Regions from separate parts of the Streptomyces sp. NPDC043908 genome, predicted to be linked through region 1. Evidence: predicted binding sites of a transcription regulator. Region 1 holds the regulator's gene; the other holds the start of a gene.
The links. Region 1 encodes HrcA, which represses chaperone genes, less so after heat shock. Its sites were predicted from a motif close to TTNGCACTCNGNNNNNCNGAGTGCNAA; they were not measured.
Positions count from the first base shown of each region.

Region 2: a site for HrcA is predicted at 4,082-4,108, ahead of groL (chaperonin GroEL). Genes of this name have one in related genera too.

Region 1 is NZ_JBWKEI010000020.1:32,270-38,481, reverse strand. It holds gene AC069K_RS32300 (SpoIIE family protein phosphatase) at 1-954, shown strand, start outside; gene hemW (radical SAM family heme chaperone HemW) at 988-2,229, shown strand; gene AC069K_RS32290 (DUF3097 domain-containing protein) at 2,505-3,323, opposite strand; gene AC069K_RS32285 (MBL fold metallo-hydrolase) at 3,371-4,102, opposite strand; gene hrcA (heat-inducible transcriptional repressor HrcA) at 4,280-5,296, shown strand; gene dnaJ (molecular chaperone DnaJ) at 5,297-6,212, shown strand, end outside.
Region 2 is NZ_JBWKEI010000004.1:426,505-432,716, reverse strand. It holds gene AC069K_RS12640 (hypothetical protein) at 1-250, opposite strand, end outside; gene AC069K_RS12635 (MurR/RpiR family transcriptional regulator) at 337-1,257, shown strand; gene murQ (N-acetylmuramic acid 6-phosphate etherase) at 1,297-2,214, shown strand; gene groL (chaperonin GroEL) at 2,327-3,952, opposite strand; gene AC069K_RS12620 (cold-shock protein) at 4,297-4,500, opposite strand; gene AC069K_RS12615 (MoaD/ThiS family protein) at 4,910-5,188, opposite strand; gene thrC (threonine synthase) at 5,223-6,212, opposite strand, start outside.

The DNA of each region.
Region 1 (6,212 bases):
GCGTACCGGATGGTCGCCGGCGGCCGGGCCGTCGGCGTGCTCATGCTCGGGCGGGCCGGGACGGCGCGCATCCCCGACGAGGTCACCGGACTGGTCGAGGACTTCGTACGCCGGGTGGCGCTGGCGATCGGCGCCGCCCGCCAGTACACCCGCCAGGTCACCATCAGCCGGGTCCTCCAGCGCGGACTGCTCCCGGCGGGCGTGGCGGAGATCCCCGGCGTCGACAGCGCGCTGGTCTACCAGCCCAGCGGCGAGGGCGTGGCGGGCGGCGACTTCTACGACCTGTTCCCCGGCGCCGACGGCCGCTGGTGCTTCGCGCTCGGCGACGTCCAGGGCAGCGGCCCCGAGGCGGCCGTCGTCACCGGCCTGGTGCGGCCCTGGCTGCGGCTGCTCGCCCGTGAGGGGTACGCGGTGCACGACGTCCTGGACCGCCTCAACAAGCTGCTCGTCGACGACGGCGTCGAGGCCGCCGAGGCGGCCGCCCGGATGGTCGCGGCGGCGGGCGGCCGCGAGGTGGCCGAGGGCCCGCAGGCCCGCTTCCTCTCCCTGCTGTACGGAGAGCTCGTCCCGGTGCCGCCGGAGAGCGGCGGGGGCGTCCTGTGCACCCTGGCGAGCGCCGGCCACCCGCTGCCGCTGCTGCTGCGGCCCGAGGGGTCGGTGCGGGCGGCGGCCGTGCCGCAGGTGCTGGTCGGGGTGGTGGAGGGGGTGGCGTACGAGAGCGAGAGCTTCCGGCTGATGCCCGGCGACACCCTGCTGTGCGTCACGGACGGGGTGACCGAGCGCCGCTCCGGCCGGCAGATGTTCGACGACGGGGACGGCCTCGCCGCGGTGCTCGCGGGGTGCGTGGGCATGACGGCGACGGGGGTCGCGGAGAGCGTCAAGCGGGCGGTGTACGCGTTCGGCACCACGCCGCCGGAGGACGATCTGGCGCTCCTGGTGCTCCAGGCGCGCTGAGGGCGTGCCCGGGGCCGTCCGGGGTGGCGGACAATGGGGGGCATGCCTTCCGTACTGCCCGATGGTGAGCCCATGCCCGAGGACGGGGCGCTGCCCGGTTCCGCCCTGGAGGGCGCTCGGGAGCGACCGCTCGGCTTCTACCTGCACGTTCCCTACTGCGCCACGCGCTGCGGGTACTGCGACTTCAACACCTACACCGCCACCGAGCTGCGCGGCTCCGGCGGCGTCCTGGCGTCCCGCGACAACTACGCGGCCACCCTGACCGACGAGATCCGGCTCGCCCGCAAGGTGCTCGGCGACGACCCGCGCCCGGTCCGTACGGTCTTCGTGGGCGGCGGCACCCCGACGCTGCTCCCCGCCGCCGACCTGGTCCGGATGCTCTCGGCGGTACGCGAGGAGTTCGGCCTGGCGGACGACGCGGAGGTGACGACGGAGGCGAACCCCGAGTCGGTGGACCGGGCGTATTTGGAGGAGCTGCGGGCCGGCGGCTTCAACCGGGTCTCCTTCGGCATGCAGAGCGCCAAGCAGCACGTCCTGAAGATCCTCGACCGCACGCACACGCCGGGCCGCCCCGAGGCGTGCGTCGCCGAGGCGCGGGCGGCGGGCTTCGACCACGTCAACCTCGACCTGATCTACGGGACGCCGGGGGAGTCGGACCAGGACTGGCGCGAGACGCTGGCGGCGGCGGTGGGGGCGGGTCCCGACCACATCTCCGCGTACGCCCTGATCGTGGAGGAGGGTACGCAGCTGGCGCGCCGCATCCGCCGGGGCGAGGTCCCGATGACGGACGACGACGTCCACGCGGACCGCTACCTCATCGCGGACGCGGTGCTGGCCGAGGCGGGCTTCCACTGGTACGAGGTGTCGAACTGGGCCACCACGGAAGCGGGCCGCTGCCTGCACAACGAGCTGTACTGGCGGGGCGCGGACTGGTGGGGCGCGGGCCCCGGCGCGCACAGCCATGTCGGGGGCGTGCGGTGGTGGAACGTGAAGCATCCCGGGGCGTATGCGGCGGCGCTGGCGGGTGGGCGTACGCCGGGGGCGGGGCGCGAGGTCCTGGCGGCGGAGGACCGCCGGGTGGAGCGCATCCTGCTGGAGCTCCGGCTCCGGGAGGGCTGCGAGCTGTCGCTGCTGCGCCCGGCGGGGCTGGCGGCGGCGCGCCGGGCAATGGGGGAGGGGTTGCTGGAGGAGGGGGCGTTCGGGGCGGGGCGGGCGGTGCTGACCCTGCGGGGGCGGTTGTTGGCGGACGGGGTGGTGCGGGATCTGGTGGACTGACCCCCGGTCCGGGGTGCGGTGTTCGGCTGCGGGTGTGTGGTGGGTTGCCCGCGCAGTTCCCCGCGCCCCTGGGGGGAACGGGGCCCCCGGGGCGCGAGGACCGGGAGGAACTGGGCCGCAGGCCCGTTCCTTGAGGGGCGCGGGGAACTGCGCCGCCAGCCCCCACCGGGCCGCAGGCGAACGTGGGTTTCAGGGGCGCGGGGAACTGCGCGGCCAGCCCCCACCGGGGCGCGGATGGAGAGAGGCGTTCGGGGCGGAGCCGTCCCCCGGAGGGTTTAGGGGAGGGGCGGGGAGGGGGCCGTCACGAAGTCGATCAGCTCCTCCACCCGCCCCAGCAACTCCGGCTCCAGGTCCCGATAACTCCGCACCCCGGAGAGAATCCGCTGCCACGCCGCCCCCGTGTTCACCGGCCACCCCAGCGCCCGGCACACCCCCGTCTTCCAGTCCTCCCCCCGCGGCACCACCGGCCACCCCGCGATCCCCACGGCCGCCGGCTTCACCGCCTCCCACACGTCGATGTAGGGGTGCCCGGCCACCAGCACGTGCGCGCCCGTGACCGCCGCCGCGATCCGGGACTCCTTGGAGCCGGGCACCAGGTGGTCGACCAGGACACCCAGGCGCGCGTCGGGGCCGGGGGCGAAGTCCGCGACGATCGCGGGGAGGTCGTCGATGCCCGACAGGTACTCGACGACGACGCCCTCGATGCGCAGGTCGTCGCCCCACACCTTCTCCACCAGCTCCGCGTCGTGGCGCCCCTCGACATAGATGCGCCCCGCGCGCGCCACCCGCGCCCGCGCCCCCGGCACGGCGACGGAGCCCGAGGCGGTGCGCGCCGGGCGCGAGGGAGCGGGCGCCGGCGGGCGTACCAGCGTGACCACCTTCCCCTCCAGCAGGAACCCCCGCGCCGCCATGGGGAACACCCGCTTCTTGCCGAAGCGGTCCTCCAGCGTCACCGTCCCCGCCTCACAGCGGAGCACCGCCCCGCAGAACCCGGTCGTCACCTCCTCGACGACCAGGTCGAGCTCGGCGGGCACCTCGGGGGCCGGGGTCCCCTTCTTCCAGGGCGGAGTCAGGTCCGGGCTGTAGCTGCGCATTCCGATGAGAATACGGGTGGATCATGTGCCCATATGGGTGTACGCCCTTATGACACGCCGAATTCCTCCGCGAGCCCGGCCCGCTGCGCCCGGACGAACGCCGCGTCCACCACCGCCCCGTGCCCCGGTACGTACACCGCGTCCTCGCCGCCCAGGTCGAGCAGCCGGTCGAGGGCGGCGGGCCAGTGGGTGCGGACCGCGTCCGGCCCGGCCTGCGGCTCGCCGGACTCCTCGACCAGGTCACCGCAGAAGACGATTTCGGGCGAACCGGGGCCACCAGGGCTGCCCGGGACCAGCAGGGCCAGGTCGTGGCCGGTGTGGCCGGGGCCCACGTTCGCCAGCAGCACCTGCCGCCCGCCCAGCTCCAGCGTCCACTCGCCCGTCACGAAGTGCCGCGGGCGCACCAGCAGGTCCGCCGCCTCGGCGGCCCGCGCGGGCGGCACCCCGTGGGTGACGGCGTCGGTCCGCAGGGCGTCCGCGTCCAGGACCCGGTCGATCCCGACCGCCCCGTAGACCTCGGCCCCGGAGAACGCGGCCGTGCCCAGGACGTGGTCGAAGTGCGGATGGCTGAGTGCGATATGCGTCACCCGGCGCCCGAGCAGCGCCTGTGCCTGGGCGCGCAGCTCGGCGCCCTCGCGCAGGGTCGAGCCCGTGTCGTACAGCAGGACCGCGTCCTCGCCCGCGACCAGGCCCGCCGTAGCGTCCCACCCCGGCAGCCGGCGGCGGCCCACGCCGTCGCCCAGCCGCTCCCAGCCGAACTCTTCCCAGCGGACGTCCATGACACGACGCTATCCCGGGCGGCCGGGGCGGTGCGTTCGAGCGCGCCGCGAGCGTCACGGACCGCCGCCCTTGCTAGGGGTGTACCGGTCGGCCGTACACTGGCCGGGGATCGCTGGCACTCGAACGCGCAGAGTGCCAGGGCAGAGCGGCCAGGACGACAGCTGGAGGTGTGCGCGGTGCTCAGTGAACGCAGACTCGAAGTCCTGCGCGCGATCGTCCAGGACTACGTCGGGACCGAGGAGCCGGTGGGCTCGAAGGCCCTGACCGAGCGGCACAAGCTGGGCGTCTCGCCGGCGACCGTGCGCAACGACATGGCCGTGCTGGAGGAGGAGGGCTTCATCGCCCAGCCCCACACCAGCGCCGGCCGTATCCCCACGGACAAGGGCTACCGGCTGTTCGTCGACCGGCTCGCGGGCGTCAAGCCGCTGTCGTCGCCGGAGCGGCGGGCCATCCAGAACTTCCTGGACGGCGCCGTCGACCTCGACGACGTGGTGGCGCGCACGGTCCGGCTGCTCGCGCAGCTGACCCGGCAGGTCGCCGTCGTGCAGTACCCGTCGCTGACACGGTCCACCGTGCGGCACGTGGAGCTGCTGTCGCTGGCCCCGGCCCGGCTGATGCTGGTGCTCATCACGGACACCGGGCGGGTCGAGCAGCGGCTGGTCGACTGCCCGGCGCCGTTCGGCGAGACCTCGCTGGCGGATCTGCGGGCCCGGCTCAACAGCCGGGTGGTGGGGCGCCGCTTCGCGGACGTCCCGCAGCTGGTGCAGGATCTTCCCGAATCCTTCGAGCCGGAGGACCGAGGAACCGTTTCGACGGTGCTCGCCACCCTGCTCGAAACCCTGGTGGAGGAGACCGAGGAACGGCTGATGATCGGCGGCACCGCCAATCTCACCCGCTTCGGACACGACTTCCCCCTGACCATTCGGCCGGTGCTGGAGGCGCTGGAGGAGCAGGTCGTGCTCCTCAAGCTGCTCGGCGAGGCCAAAGAATCGGGCATGACCGTACGAATCGGGCATGAGAACGCCCATGAAGGGCTGAACTCCACGTCCGTCGTCTCGGTCGGCTACGGTTCGGGCGGCGAAGCCGTCGCGAAACTCGGCGTGGTCGGACCGACCCGCATGGATTACCCCGGAACGATGGGAGCGGTACGCGCAGTGGCACGTTACGTCGGACAGATCCTGGCGGAGTCGTAAGTGGCCACGGACTACTACGCCGTACTGGGCGTACGCCGCGACGCATCGCAGGACGAGATCAAGAAGGCGTTCCGGCGCCTGGCGCGTGAGCTCCACCCGGATGTGAATCCGGACCCGAAGACGCAGGAGCGCTTCAAGGAGATCAACGCCGCCTACGAGGTCCTCTCGGACCCGCAGAAGAAGCAGGTCTACGACCTCGGAGGCGACCCCCTGTCGTCCTCCGGCGGCGGTGGAGCCGGTGGCTTCGGCGCGGGCGGCTTCGGGAACTTCTCGGACATCATGGACGCGTTCTTCGGCAACGCGGCGCAGCGCGGGCCCCGTTCGCGCACCCGTCGCGGCCAGGACGCCATGATCCGGCTGGAGATCGACCTCAACGAGGCGGCCTTCGGCACGACCAAGGACATCCAGGTCGACACGGCGGTCGTCTGTACGACCTGCTCCGGCGAGGGCGCCGCTCCCGGCACCTCGGCGCAGACGTGTGACATGTGCCGCGGCCGCGGCGAGGTCTCCCAGGTCACCCGCTCCTTCCTCGGCCAGGTCATGACCTCCCGCCCCTGCCCCCAGTGCCAGGGCTTCGGGACCGTCGTGCCCACGCCGTGCCCGGAGTGCGCGGGCGACGGCCGCATCCGCTCGCGCCGCACGCTCACGGTCAAGATCCCGGCCGGTGTCGACAACGGCACCCGGATCCAGCTCGCGGGCGAGGGCGAGGTCGGCCCCGGCGGCGGCCCCGCCGGTGATCTGTACGTGGAGATCCACGAGCTGAACCACGACGTCTTCCAGCGCCGTGGCGACGATCTGCACTGCACGGTGACGATCCCCATGACAGCGGCGTCGCTCGGCACCAAGGTGCCGTTGCAGACGCTGGACGGCATGGAGGAGGTGGACATCCGGCCGGGCACCCAGTCGGGCCAGTCCA
Region 2 (6,212 bases), on a different contig from region 1:
CGTGGCAGACGGGGCAGATGGGCCAGCGGCCGTACTTCTCCAGGAGCGCGTCCTGCACGTCCTGCGCGACCAGCCCGGCGACGTACGACGCCCCGTCCGGCCACTGCTCCACCCACCAGCGGCGGTGCGTCACCGCGTCCTCGACCAGGGAGACGACATCGGCCTGGGCCACGTCGCGCGCGGCCAGGTCCGCCAGCACCAAGGCGCGGGCGGCGTGCAGGTACTGCTCCAGGGGGTCGACGTCGTCCATGGAGCCATTGTCACCCCATCCACCACTTCCGCCCGTCCCGGGCCGAGGGGTTGACCCCGCCCCACCTGCGAAAATATCTTTCAAGGGTGAACCACGACGTGAAGGAAACTTTCACCGGCGACGCGGCTCCCCCGGCCCCCGCCGCCCTCGCGGCCAAGGTGCGCACCCTGGCACCGTCGATGACCCGCTCGATGCAGCGCGTCGCCGAGGCCGTCGCCGGGGACCCGGCCGGGTGCGCCGCCCTCACCGTCACCGGCCTCGCCGAGCTCACCGGCACCAGCGAGGCCACCGTGGTCCGCACGGCCCGCCTCCTCGGCTACCCGGGCTACCGCGATCTGCGCCTCGCGCTCGCCGGGCTCGCCGCCCAGCAGCAGTCGGGGCGCGCCCCGGCCGTCACCGCCGACATCGCCGTCGACGACCCCCTCGCCGACGTCGTCGCCAAGCTCGCCCACGACGAGCAGCAGACCCTCGCCGACACCGCCGCCGCCCTCGACACCGTCCAGCTCGGCGCGGCCGTCGCCGCCCTCGCGCAGGCCCGCCGCATCGACGTGTACGGCGTCGGCGCCTCCTCCCTTGTCGGCCAGGACCTCGCCCAGAAGCTGCTCAGGATCGGCCTCGTCGCGCACGCCCACACCGATCCGCACCTCGCCGTCACCAACGCCGTGCAACTGCGCGCGGGGGACGCGGCCGTGGCGATCACCCACTCCGGCTCGACCGGCGACGTCATCGAGCCGCTGCGCGTCGCCTTCGAGCGGGGCGCCACCACCATCGCCCTCACCGGCCGCCCCGACGGCCCCGTAGCCCAGTACGCCGACCACATACTGACCACCTCCACCGCCCGCGAGAGCGAGCTGCGCCCGGCCGCCATGTCCTCGCGCACCAGCCAGCTCCTCGTCGTGGACTGCCTGTTCATCGGTGTCGCCCAGCGCACGTACGAGACGGCCGCCCCCGCGCTCGCCGCCTCCTACGAGGCGCTCGCCCACCGCCACAGCCCGCGCACCCGCTGACCCCGGGTGCCCCCGCCCACGTCACGAGAGAGCAGCGCCATGACTTCCACGTACGGGGAACTCCGCGCCCAGCTGGCCACCCTGACCACCGAGGCGTTCCGGCCCGAGCTCGCCGACATCGACCGGCTGCCGACCGCCGAGATCGCCCGGATCATGAACGGGGAGGACGCCACGGTCCCGGCCGCCGTCGCCGCCCAGCTCCCGCGCATCGCCGCCGCCATCGACGCGACCGCCGAGCGGATGGGCCGGGGCGGGCGGCTCGTCTACGCGGGCGCGGGCACCGCCGGGCGGCTCGGGGTGCTGGACGCCAGCGAGTGCCCGCCGACCTTCAACACCGACCCCTCCCAGGTGGTCGGGCTGATCGCGGGCGGCCCGGCGGCCCTCGCCTCCTCCGTCGAGGGCGCCGAGGACTCCCGGGAGCTGGCGGCGGCCGATCTGGACGGGCTCGCCCTGACCGCGCTGGACACGGTCGTCGGGGTCTCCGCCTCCGGCCGCACCCCGTACGCGGTGGGAGCCGTCGAGCACGCCCGGGCGCGCGGGGCGCTGACCGTGGGCCTGGCCTGCAACGCCGGTTCGGCGCTCGCCGCCGCCGCCGAGCACGGCATCGAGGTGGTGGTCGGCCCGGAGCTGCTGACCGGCTCGACCCGGCTCAAGTCCGGCACCGCCCAGAAGCTCGTCCTCAACATGATCTCGACGATCACGATGATCCGGCTCGGCAAGACGTACGGGAACCTGATGGTCGATGTCCGCGCCTCCAACGAGAAGCTGCGCGCCCGCTCCCGCCGGATCGTGGCGCTGGCCACGGACGCGGACGAGGAGGCCGTCGAGGCGGCCCTGACCGCCGCCGGCGGCGAGGTGAAGACGGCGATCCTGATGCTGCTCGCGGATCTGGACGCGGCGGCGGCGGCCCGGCGGCTGGCCGAGGCCCGGGGCCGGCTGCGCGCGGCGCTGCCGTAGCCGCCCGCCGGAGTCCGTGAACGCCCGCCGGACTCCGTGAACGCCGAAGGGCGGCACCCCGTGGGGTGCCGCCCTCCGTACGTAACCGGGCTTGCCGATCCTCCGACGAGGATCAGAAGTCCATGTCACCGCCCGGCATGCCGCCCGGAGCGCCGCCCGCGGCGGCCTTCTCCGGCTTGTCGGCGATGACGGCCTCGGTGGTGAGGAACAGCGCGGCGATCGACGCGGCGTTCTGCAGCGCGGAGCGCGTGACCTTCGCCGGGTCGATGATGCCCTCGGCGATCATGTCCACGTACTCACCGGTCGCGGCGTTCAGACCGTGGCCGACGGGCAGGTTGCGGACCTTCTCGACGATGACGCCACCCTCGAGACCACCGTTGACGGCGATCTGCTTCAGCGGGGCCTCCAGGGCGAGCTTCACGGCGTTGGCGCCGGTCAGCTCGTCACCCGACAGGTCCAGCTTCTCGAAGACCGAGGAGGCCTGGAGCAGGGCCACGCCACCGCCGGCGACGATGCCCTCCTCGACGGCCGCCTTGGCGTTGCGCACGGCGTCCTCGATGCGGTGCTTGCGCTCCTTGAGCTCCACCTCGGTGGCGGCGCCGGCCTTGATGACGGCCACGCCGCCGGCCAGCTTCGCCAGACGCTCCTGGAGCTTCTCGCGGTCGTAGTCCGAGTCCGAGTTCTCGATCTCGGCGCGGATCTGGTTCACGCGACCGGCGACCTGCTCGCTGTCACCGGCACCGTCGACGATGGTGGTCTCGTCCTTGGTGATGACGACCTTGCGGGCGCGGCCGAGCAGGTCGAGACCCGCGTTCTCCAGCTTGAGGCCGACCTCCTCGGAGATGACCGTGCCGCCGGTGAGGATGGCGATGTCGTTCAGCATGGCCTTGCGGCGGTCGCCGAAGCCCGGGGCCTTGACGGCGACGGACTTGAAGGTGCCGCGGATCTTGTTCACGACCAGGGTCGACAGGGCCTCGCCCTCGACGTCCTCGGCGATGATCAGGAGCGGCTTGCCCGACTGCATGACCTTCTCGAGGAGCGGCAGCAGGTCCTTGACCGAGCCGATCTTCGAGTTGACGATCAGGATGTACGGGTCGTCGAGCGCGGCTTCCATGCGCTCCATGTCGGTCGCGAAGTACGCCGAGATGTAGCCCTTGTCGAAGCGCATGCCCTCGGTGAGCTCGAGCTCCAGACCGAAGGTCTGGGACTCCTCGACCGTGATGACGCCTTCCTTGCCGACCTTGTCCATCGCCTCGGCGATGAGCTCGCCGATCTGGGTGTCGGCGGCGGAGATGGAGGCCGTCGAAGCGATCTGCTCCTTGGTCTCGACATCCTTGGCCTGCTCCAGGAGCGCACCGGAGACGGCCTCGACGGCCTTCTCGATGCCGCGCTTCAGGGCCATCGGGTTGGCACCCGCGGCCACGTTGCGCAGACCCTCGCGCACGAGCGCCTGGGCGAGGACGGTCGCGGTGGTCGTACCGTCACCGGCGACGTCGTCCGTCTTCTTGGCGACTTCCTTGACCAGCTCGGCGCCGATCTTCTCGTACGGGTCCTCGAGCTCGATCTCCTTGGCGATGGAAACACCATCGTTGGTGATCGTGGGGGCGCCCCACTTCTTCTCGAGGACGACGTTGCGGCCCTTGGGGCCAAGGGTGACCTTGACGGCGTCGGCGAGCTGGTTCATCCCGCGCTCGAGACCGCGCCGTGCCTCCTCGTCGAACGCGATGATCTTGGCCATGTGAAGTGGTCCTCCCGGACAGGGGTGGCGTTCTTCGTGGACCGCGCCGGTGCCCGCGACGGACGGCTCGCGACCCTTGTGGTTCCTTGCCCCACCCGGTCCGCGGGCCTCACTGACCCGATCCAAGTTCTGTCACTCTCACTCGGAGAGTGCTAACGCCAATGATTAGCACTCGACCCCGGAGAGTGCAAGGCCGTCCCACCGCCACGGCCCGGTCCCGGACACCCGCCCGCCGGGGTCCGGACCGCCGAGGCGGGCCCGGACACACACGTGGGGCCCGCATCCATTTACAGAGGATGCGGGCCCCACGGGCCTGTATGCGTCGGTGGCCGATCGCGCCGAGATCAGACGGCGAGCTTGACCATGTCCGCCTGCGGACCCTTCTGGCCCTGCGAGATCTCGAACTCGACTCGCTGACCTTCTTCAAGGGTGCGGTACCCGTCCATCTGGATCGCGCTGTAGTGGACGAAAACATCCGCACCACCGTCGACCGCGATGAAGCCGTACCCCTTCTCCGCGTTGAACCACTTGACGGTGCCCTGAGCCATGCCTAACTCCCCTATTACTGGCCCTTGCACGGGACCGCACTTCGCGGACCCGGGTCAGATCTCCACCCTCCGACAGGAGAGGGTGTGCGCCGGAACGCGTCGACCGCGGCTGAATGTATCTGCCCAACTGCCCTCTGCAACAGGTCAGTCGGACGAGAATTCCGGGCGGGGGCCAGGAGCGGAATGCCGCCTATTCCAGCATTACGGGGCAAGTCGGGCCGGGCAAAGCGCACTTAAGGAGCAATATGCTCGAACACTTTGACTGCATCTCGACGCCGGTTCGTCGCGTTCTCATATGCACGTGGCATGCGCAACGAAGGGGACTTCCCCACTGTACCGCGCTCAACCACACTGAATTGCCCCCTCCGCTTAGCTTGCGGAGGGGGCAATTCAGGTAACGCGGAGTAGCTCAGCAGCCGCCCGCGACGGCCGGAATGATCGAGACCCCGGCGCCGTCCGGCGTGGCCGTCTCCAGGCCCTGCTCGAAGCGGACGTCGTCGTCGTTGACGTACACGTTGACGAACCGGCGCAGCTTGCCCTGGTCGTCCAGGACCCGGGCGGCGATCCCCGTGTGGTTCTTCTCCAGGTCGGCGATGACCTCGGCGAGGGTGGCACCCTCGGCCGCGACCTCGGCCTGCCCGCCGGTGTACGTGCGGAGGATGGTGGGGATGCGGACGTTGACGCTCATGGGGCTTCCTGCCTTCCGTCTGGGAGCTGGTGGGTCAGCCGGCCAGGCCGGCGTCGCGGAACGCGTCCAGGCTCGGGCGGATGGTCGCGGTCGGGCCGGTGGTCGGCGCCACCGCGTCCAGGGTCTTGAGGCCGTCACCCGTGTTGAGGACGACAGTAGTCAGGGACGGGTCGAGAAGCCCCTCCTCGATGAGCTTGCGGGTGACACCGACCGTCACGCCGCCCGCCGTCTCGGCGAAGATGCCCTCGGTCCGGGCCAGCAGCTTGATCGCGTCCACGATCTGCCCGTCGTTCACGTCCTCCACCGCGCCCCCGGTGCGCCGGGCGATGTCCAGGACGTAGGGGCCGTCCGCCGGGTTGCCGATGGCGAGGGACTTGGCGATGGTGTCCGGCTTCTGCGGGCGGACCACGTCGTGGCCCGCCTTGAAGGCGGTCGACACCGGCGAGCAGCCCTCGGCCTGGGCGCCGAAGATCTTGTACGGCCGGTCCTCGACGAGCCCCAGCTTCACCAGCTCCTGGAGCCCCTTGTCGATCTTCGTGAGCTGGGAGCCGGAGGCGATCGGGACGACGAGCTGGTCGGGCAGCCGCCAGCCGAGCTGCTCGCAGATCTCGTACGCCAGCGTCTTGGAGCCCTCGCCGTAGTACGGGCGCAGGTTCACGTTGACGAAGCCCCAGCCCTCGCCGAGCGGGTCGCCGATGAGCTCCGAGCAGAAGCGGTTGACGTCGTCGTAGTTGCCCTCGATGCCGACCAGCTCGCCGCCGTACACCGCGGCCATGACGACCTTGCCCTGCTCCAGGTCGTGCGGGATGAAGACGCAGGAGCGCAGACCCGCCCGGGCCGCGGCGGCGCCGACCGCGCCCGCGAGGTTGCCGGTGGAGGAGCAGGAGAGCGTGGTGAAGCCGAAGGCGCGGGCGGCCTCGACGGCGATGGCGACGACGCGGTCCTTGAAGGAGTGCGTCGGGTTGCCGGAGTCGTCCTTGACGTAGAGACCGCCGGTGACGCCCAGCTCACGGGCGAGGTTGTC